Regions from separate parts of the Brevundimonas balnearis genome, predicted to be linked through region 2. Evidence: predicted binding sites of a transcription regulator. Region 2 holds the regulator's gene; the other holds the start of a gene.

Region 1 (4,273 bases), on a different contig from region 2:
GTCAGGGCGGCGGACTCGCGCGGCCGGACCAAGGGGGTGGGGGCGGAGACGGCGCTGGACCTCGCGGCGCTGCACGAGGTGGCGCGGCGGGTGGCGAAGGAGGAGGCGAACCGGCGCACGGTGATCTCGTCCTGGACCTCGCTGCTCGCCTACGTCCGGCTGACGCTGCAGCACGAGCCGCGCGAGCAGTTCCGGGTGCTGTTCCTCGACAACCGCAACCAGCTGCTGCTCGACGAGGTGCAGAACCGGGGCACGGTGGATCACGCCCCGGTCTATCCCCGCGAAGTGGTGCGCCGCGCACTGGAGGTGTCGGCCAAGAATCTGATCATCGTGCACAACCATCCGTCGGGCGATCCGACGCCGAGCCGTGCCGACATCGACATGACCAAACAGGTGATCGAGGCGGCGCGGGCCCTGTCGATCACGGTGCACGATCACCTGATCGTCGGCCGCCAGGGCGTGGCCAGCTTCAAGCAGCTGGGCCTGATGTAGGGCTCACGAAAAAAGCCGCCCGACTCCGGGGAGAGTCGGGCGGCCGCCTCCGGTCCGGACCGGGCGGGGTCGGATGGCGGGTCGCGCCGGACCCGACCGGAGGGAAGGGACGGCGGGCGTCGGCCCGCCGGTCAGACGGATCAGCCCTCGAGGTCCTGCCCCTCGTCGGGCTCGGGCGTGCCCAGGAGCTCGTCGGCGATCTTGGCGGTGGAGCCGCGCACCGCCTTCTCGATGGCGGCGGCCACGTCCGGGTTGGCCTTCAGGAACTCGCGCACGTTCTCGCGGCCCTGGCCGATGCGCTGGCTGTCATAGGAGAACCAGCTGCCGGACTTCTCGATGACGTTGGCCTTGACGCCGAGGTCGATGATCTCGCCGAGCTTGGAGATGCCCTCGCCGTACATGATGTCGAAGATCACCTCCCGGAACGGCGGCGCGACCTTGTTCTTGACCACCTTCACCCGGGTCGTGTTGCCCACCACCTCGTCGCGGTTCTTGATCGCGCCGGTGCGGCGGATGTCGAGGCGCACCGAGGCGTAGAACTTCAGCGCGTTGCCGCCGGTGGTCGTCTCCGGCGAGCCGTACATGACGCCGATCTTCATGCGGATCTGGTTGATGAAGATGACGATGCACTTCGACTTGGAGATGGAGGCCGTCAGCTTGCGCAGCGCCTGGCTCATCAGGCGCGCCTGAAGGCCGGGCAGGCTGTCGCCCATCTCGCCCTCGATCTCGGCGCGGGGGGTCAGGGCGGCGACGGAATCGACCACCACGATGTCCACCGCGCCCGAGCGCACCAGGGTGTCGGTGATCTCCAGCGCCTGCTCGCCGGCGTCCGGCTGGGACACCAGCAGGTCGTCGAGGTTCACCCCCAGCTTCTGGGCGTAGACCGGGTCCAGCGCGTGCTCTGCGTCGACGAAGGCGGCCACCCCGCCGGCCTTCTGAACCTCGGCCACCGTGTGCAGCGCCAGCGTCGTCTTGCCCGAGCTCTCGGGACCGAAGATCTCGATCACCCGGCCCTTGGGCAGGCCGCCGATCCCGAGCGCCATGTCGAGCCCGAGCGAGCCGGTGGAAACCGCCTCGATCTCGTTCACCACCCCGCCCTTGCCGAGCTTCATCACCGAGCCCTTGCCGAAGGCGCGATCGATCTGCGCGATCGCCGCCTCGAGCGCCCGTTGCTTGTCGCCGTCGTCCTTGCCCACCAGTTTCAATGCCGCCTGCGCCATGGATTTCGTCTCCCTTGCCATGATTCCCCGAAAGGCTCGGGAGAGACCCGCCATGGACCCGCCCCCGTGAGGTGAGACGAGTATGTGCACGGTTTGTTCCGGTTCACAAGATGTTCTCTTTCTGGGCTCGGGCGCGCTCGTCCGGCCTGCGACCGGGTCTGACGCAGGCGTCCACTCGGGTTGGACCGAAATCTGAGCCCTTTGGCCGTGCGCCCAACTGGACCGATTTCGGTCTAGGTCGGGCCGCCGGGCCGGGCCGCCGGCGGGGGTTCGGCGACCCGGGCCGAGAGGGCGACGCCCGCGCCCGTCAACGCCAGCAGCGCCGCCACGACAAGGGCCGGACGCGCCAGACGCCCGCCGGGGGTGAACAGCCGCAGGCCGGCCCCGACCAGCAGGACGAAGACGGCCGTCACGCCGGGGAGATCCATGCCGACGCCCAGGATCACCGGATGCGCCTGGTACAGCAGCCAGGCGACGACCGGGACGGCCAGGATCGCGGAGGGAAGCAGGGCGCGTCCCTCCTGCAGCCGACGGGCAAGCCCCGCCGCGACGACCAGCCCGACGGCGAAGACCAGCCCGGGCCAGAGGAACAGCACGGCCGCGGTCGGCGCCAGGATCTGGATCAGCAGGCCGATCCCGAGGACCGCCGCCGACCAGCCGATCGCCGCGCCGTAGGGGGCTTCGGGTCGGGCGGCCGGGGCGAAGGCCAGCGCCGCCGCGAGCCCCGCGACGATGAGGACGACGAGGTTCAGCCCTCCGGCCAGCACGGCCACGGCCGCCGACAGCGCCAGGCCGCCCGCCCACCAGACCGGACGTATGCGCGCCCGTCCGGCGAGCAGCGCGATCAGAAGGCCCAGCAGAGCCAGCGCCAGCCCCGCCTCGATCCACGGAAGCCGTCGCAGCATGGTGTAGTAAAGCTCCGGGCCCGCGCCGTAGCGGTCGCCCATCGGTCCGGCGAGGCCCCGCACGGCGTAGGCGAAGGTGAAGGCGGCCAGGAGCGCGAACAGCGCGTCCAGAGCCCCGCGTCCGATGTCGCCCCAGCCCGCCTCGCGTCGCCAAAGCCAGGCCGCGCCGCCCAGCGACCCGGCGGCGGCGAGCAGGATCGCCCAGCCCGACCAGGCCGGAAGGGCGACCGGCCCCCAGCCGAGCAGGTCGGCGAAGGCGACGTCCCGGGTCGCCTCGGGCAGCCGCGGCGCCGCCAGGGCCTCCCGGGCGATCGCCAAGGTCTGGTCGCCGATGTGCTGCACGCTGCCGACGTCCAGCGCCTCGGGCGTCGATGTGGGCGAGTGATACTGCGACGGCCGTCCGATGAAGGCGAGGTTCAGTCCGGCGATCCCGCGCGCCTTGGGCACGGTGTAGTCGGTGCCGTTGGGCATGTTCTCGTAGACCAGGGTGGCCAGCGAGTTGGACGTCACGCCGCCCCTCACGTCCCGGGCCGCACGGGCGAACAGGGCCACGGTCTCGGCGTTGCCGGGGCCGGTCTCGAACATCATGGCCCGGCCGCCGCCGCCGCGCGCCTCGAGGTTCACGATCAGGCCGATCCGGTCGCGCAGCGGATGTTCGCTGAAGAAGGCGCGGGCGCCGTCCAGGCCCAGCTCCTCCGCGTCGGTCAGGAGCACGACCAGATCCCGGCGGCGCGTCTCGTCGTTCCGCAGCGCCCGCACCGCCTCGAGGATGGCCGCGACGCCGCTCGAGTCGTCGGCCGCGCCCGGCGAGTCCCAGGCGCTGTCGTAATGCGCCATCAGCATGACCGCCGGAAGGGCGCTGTCCTGCCCCGGCAGCACGCCGACCAGATTGTCGACGCGGCTGTGGCCGGCGATCCGTCCCGCGCTCCATCGCTCGAGCCGTCGGGAGGAGTCCGGACTCATCAGGCCGGTCTGGACCGTCGGCGACAGGCCCAGGCTCTCCATCCGGCCGAGAAGATAGGCCCTGACCCGCGCGTGCTCGGCGCTGCCGACGGGGTGCGGACGCCGGCCGATCTCGCGGATGTCGATCATGGCGCGCTCCGCCGAGAAGCGGTCGGCGGGCGCGTCGGTCCCCAGGGGGCGCGGCGCCTGGGACGCCAGCACCGCGAGGGCCGTCGCCACGATCAGCGTGGCCGCCAGATAGATGATCCGCGTCATGGTCCCCTCCGTCGCGCCCGCGGAGGTTATCGAGCCCGGAGGCTGACGTCGATCAGGCGGCGCGACGGGCGCTGGACGTGCCCTTGACGTAGAGGCCGCGGCGGCCGGCGACGGCGCGGAAGGCGACCGTGTCGCTCTCCACGCGCTCGTTCGGCGCGAGGAACAGGCAGCCGTCCTCCGCCAGCTCGGCGTCCAGGCGGTCCAGCAGCTGGGTCCGGCGCCCGGGCTCCATGTCCGACAGCACGTGACGGCACAGGACAATGTCGAATCCGCCGCCCGGAGCCCCGGCGTCCAGCAGGTTCTCCCGCTCGAAGCGGATGTCGTCGCGAAGACGTCGGGTCGCCCGCCAAAGCTCCCCGGCCTTGTCGAAATAGGTCAGCATGAGCCGGGCGCTGAGCCCGCGCTGGATCTCGAAGGGCGAATAGGCCCCCGCCCGGG
Region 2 (4,273 bases):
GCGACGGGGCCCACACCTTCAACATCTCCACCGCCGCCGCGATCGTGGCGGCGGGGGCGGGCGCCAAGGTGGCCAAGCACGGCAACCGGGCGCTGAGCTCGAAGTCCGGATCGTCCGACGTCCTGGCCGCGCTGGGGGTCAACCTGCAGGCGACGCCGGAGCAGGAGATGGCGGCGCTGACCGAAGCGGGGATCGCCTTCCTGTTCGCGCCGTCGCACCACGGGGCGATGCGCCATGTGACGCCGATCCGGGCGGAGCTGGGGTTCCGGACGGTGTTCAACCTGCTCGGCCCGCTGACCAATCCGGCGGGCGCGACGCGCCAGCTGATGGGAGTCTATGACCCGCGCCTGCTCGAACCCCTGGCGGAGGTGCTCGGGCGGCTGGGGGCCAGGCGCGCCTGGGTGGTGCATGGCCAGGGGCTGGACGAGCTGACCACCACGGGGCCGAGCGAGGTCGCGGCGTGGGAGGACGGGACGGTCCGCCGGTTCACCCTGACGCCCGAGGCGCTGGGGCTGACGCCGGCGCGCGTCGAGGACCTGCGCGGCGGCGACGCGGAAGTGAACGCGGACGCCCTGCGGCGGCTTCTGGCGGGCGAGCCCGGCGCCTACCGCGACATCGTCCTGATGAACGCCGCCGCGGCCCTGACCGTCGCCGATCTGGCCGCCGATGCGGTGGAGGGGGTGCGGATGGCCGCCGCCGCCATCGACGACGGCCGCGCCGCCCGGGCGCTGGACGGGCTGGTCGCCGCCAGCCACCGCATCGTCGAGGCGCCCGAGGCATGACCGACGTTCTGGCGAGGATCGCCGCCTACAAGCGCGAGGACGTGGCGGCGCGGAAGGCCGCGACGTCACAAGCCGAGATCGAGGCGCGCGCCAGGGCGGCCGACGCCCCGCGCGGCTTTCGCCGGGCCCTGGCCGAGCGCGCGACCCCCGGCGGCCCGGCCCTGATCGCCGAGATCAAGAAGGCCAGCCCGTCCAAGGGCCTGATCCGCGCGAACTTCGATCCGCCGGCGCTTGCGCGCGCTTACGAGGCCGGGGGCGCCGCCTGCCTGTCGGTGCTGACCGACGGGCCGAGCTTCATGGGCGACGACGCCTATCTGGGTCAGGCGCGGGCGGCGACCGCCCTGCCCTGCCTGAGGAAGGACTTCCTGGTCGATCCCTGGCAGGTGGCCGAGAGCCGCGCGCTGGGCGCCGACTGCATCCTGATCATCCTCGCCATGATCGACGACGCTTTGGCGGGCGAGCTGCTGAGCGAAGCCCGGCGATTCGGCATGGACGCCCTGATCGAGACACACGACGAATCGGAGATGGCGCGCGCGGTGGCGCTCGGCGGCGATCTGGTGGGGGTGAACAACCGCTCGCTGAGGACCTTCGAGGTGGACCTGGCGACGACCGGGCGACTGGCGGCGACGGCGCCCGCCGACGCCCTGCTGGTGGCCGAGAGCGGAATCTTCACGCCGGACGACGTGGCCGAGGTCGCCCGCACCGGGGCGAGCGCGATCCTGGTGGGCGAAAGCCTGATGCGCCAGGCCGACGTGACGGCGGCCACGAGGACCCTGTTGTCGTTAGGTTGACATTAAGGAAGAACACTTACAGAACATCCACAGCGGTTCACGCCTTGTTCTGGAAGGTCTTCGCCCGATGCTCACGAAGAAGCAGCACGAGCTCCTGATGTTCATTCACGAACGTATCAAGGAGACGGGCGTGTCGCCGTCCTTCGACGAGATGAAGGAGGCGCTGGACCTGGCGTCCAAGTCGGGCATCCACCGGCTGATCACGGCGCTGGAGGAGCGGGGCTTCATCCGCCGGCTGGCGCATCGGGCTAGGGCGCTGGAGGTGCTGAAGCTGCCGGATCAGGCGACGGCCGGCGCGCCGCGCGGGGTCGCGGGCTTCCGGCCCGACGTGATCCAGGGCGGCCGCGTCGCCGCCGCCTCGGTCGAGGCCGCCAACGACACCCGCGACCTGCCGGTGTTGGGCAAGATCGCCGCCGGCACCCCCATCGCGGCCATCCAGCATGAGCGCGACCGCCTGCCGGTGCCCGAGGCCATGCTGGGCGCGGGCGAGCACTATGTGCTTGAGATCGAGGGCGATTCGATGATCGAGGCCGGCATCCTCGACGGCGACCTGGTAGTCATCAAGAAGGCGGACACGGCGTCCTCGGGCGAGATCGTCGTCGCCCTGGTCGAGGGCGAGGAGGCGACGCTGAAGCGCCTGCGCAAGAAGGGCCAGTCGATCGCGCTGGAGCCCGCCAACCGCGCCTATGAGACCCGCATCTTCGGCCCGGACCAGGTCGAGGTGCAGGGCAAGCTGGTCGGCCTGATCCGCCGGTATCACTAACCCCCGAAGCGGCTCCAGGGGCGCTCGCCGCGTACGTCGCGGGCCCAGATCGCGCGCCAGCCGTCGTCGCTCCGCCACAGCTCGACCGAGCCGTTCGCGGCGAAGTCCACGGCGTCCAGCACCAGCCGGCTCGCGCACTCGGGGGGCAGGGTCGGGAGCTCGGCCCTGACGGTCACGACCTCGGCCGAGGCGCACAGGGCGGCGACCCGCTCCGGGCTCGGCGCCCTGCGGCCCCAGGAGACCGCCAGCGGACCGCCCGCCACCGGCAGGCAGCTGGTGCGGTCGCAAGACCAGGCCTCAGCCGGGCGCGGCTCGGCGACCAGGCCGCGCCGGCGGCTCCAGACCTCCACCGCGAAGGCGCCGGCCGATCCGCGCACCACCTCGGCGACCCCGTCCCGGACGATCGCCGCATTGGCCCCGCCGTCGCCGATCCACAGGTCCGGCGGCTCCATCCGGGGCCACAACAGCACCGCGCAGGCGAAGGGCAAGCCCGCCCATCGCAGGGGCCCGCGCCACAGGCACAGGAACAGCACGCCGAGGAAGGCGACCGGCAGGGCGGCGGTCGGGGCGCTCGGGATCGTCACCACCGCGCCGGGCAGGGCCGCGATCCAGCCGCCCACCGCCAGCATGGCGCTGATCCCCTGCCCCGCGGCCCACAGGAACGGCGCGCCCAGGCCCAACGGCTCGAACACCGCCCCGAGCGCCAGCATCGGCATGATGAGGAAGTCCGACAGGGGGGCCACGATGAGGTTCGCCAGCAGCCCGAACATGGCCGTGCGGTTGAAGTGCTGCATGGCGAAGGGGCCGGTGGCGGCGCCGGCCACGAGACTGGCCAGGACGGCGATGACCAGCCAGACGCCGGCCCGCTGGACCACGACGATGACCAGCGGCGCGGAGATCTCCCTCGGCTGGCGCGGCCAGGCCTCGGCCAGCGCGACCAGGGCGGCGGTGGCGGCGAACGACATCTGAAAGCCCGGCGTGACGATGGCCTCCGGCTGCAGGATCAGCACGGCGACGGCGGCGACCGCCAGCGCATGCATGCTGATCGCCTGACGGTCGGCCAGGATGGCGATGAAGGCGATCGAGGCGGTGATCGCGGCCCGCTCGGCCGGCGGCGGCGCCCCGGAGATGACCAGATAGGCCCCGACCGCGATCAGGCCGACGACGGCGGCGGCCTTCTTGCCGTTGATCCTGAGCGCCAGCCACGGCCAGGCGGCGATGATCAGCCGCGCCAGGAAGAAGCTGAACCCGCCCACCACCGCCATGTGCAGGCCGGAGATCGACAGGATGTGCGCCAGACCGGACGCGCGCATGGCCTCGACCTGGTCCGGATCGAGCCACGCCTCCTGGCCCGTGACCATGGCGGCCGCGACCCCGCCTGAGGGCTGGCCCACACGCTCGACGATGCGGCGGGCCAGATCGTGGCGCACGCCGTTGACCGCCATCGTCAGCCGCAGCCGCCACGGCGGCGGAGCCGCCTGGATCCCGCGCGGGGCCGACAGGCCGAACGCGACCCCGCCCAGGCTCTGGAACCAGGCGACGCGGCCGAAGTCGTAGGCGCCGGGGCTGGCCGGGCTGGGCGACGGGTTCAGCAGGGCCAGCATGCCGACCGCCTGACCCGGCGCGGGCGGCGCGCCCCGCACGGTGGCGCGCACCCGGACCGGCGTCGCCTCCGGCGCGAGGCCGTCGATGCGGACCGGGGCCAGCACCACCCGCGCCGCGCCGCTGGCGCCCGGACTGTCGACGTCGACGACCCAGCCCTCGATCCAGACCGGCTCGCCCATCGCGGGGGCGACCGGCGCGGCGACCCGGTCGCTGCGCGCCTTGGCGAGCGACAGCCCGCCCGCGAAAGCGGCGAGCATCAGGACCGCCAGCGTCACGATCCGGGCCGCCGCCAGCCGCCGCGCGATCCCCCAGCCCGCGAGGGCCAGCAGCGC

The links. Region 2 encodes LexA, which represses DNA repair genes until DNA is damaged. Its sites were predicted from a motif close to ATGTTCNCNANNTGTTCT; they were not measured.
Region 1: recA (recombinase RecA) is a predicted target of LexA. The motif match lies at 1,812-1,829, and genes of this name have one in related genera.

The regions. Positions count from the first base shown of each region.
Region 1 is NZ_JBHLSW010000007.1:104,950-109,222, reverse strand. It holds gene radC (RadC family protein) at 1-492, shown strand, start outside; gene recA (recombinase RecA) at 633-1,712, opposite strand; gene ACFFGE_RS10290 (M20/M25/M40 family metallo-hydrolase) at 1,946-3,835, opposite strand; gene ACFFGE_RS10285 (CheR family methyltransferase) at 3,888-4,273, opposite strand, start outside.
Region 2 is NZ_JBHLSW010000003.1:382,882-387,154, forward strand. It holds gene trpD (anthranilate phosphoribosyltransferase) at 1-782, shown strand, start outside; gene trpC (indole-3-glycerol phosphate synthase TrpC) at 779-1,573, shown strand; gene lexA (transcriptional repressor LexA) at 1,641-2,336, shown strand; gene ACFFGE_RS03015 (ComEC/Rec2 family competence protein) at 2,333-4,273, opposite strand, start outside.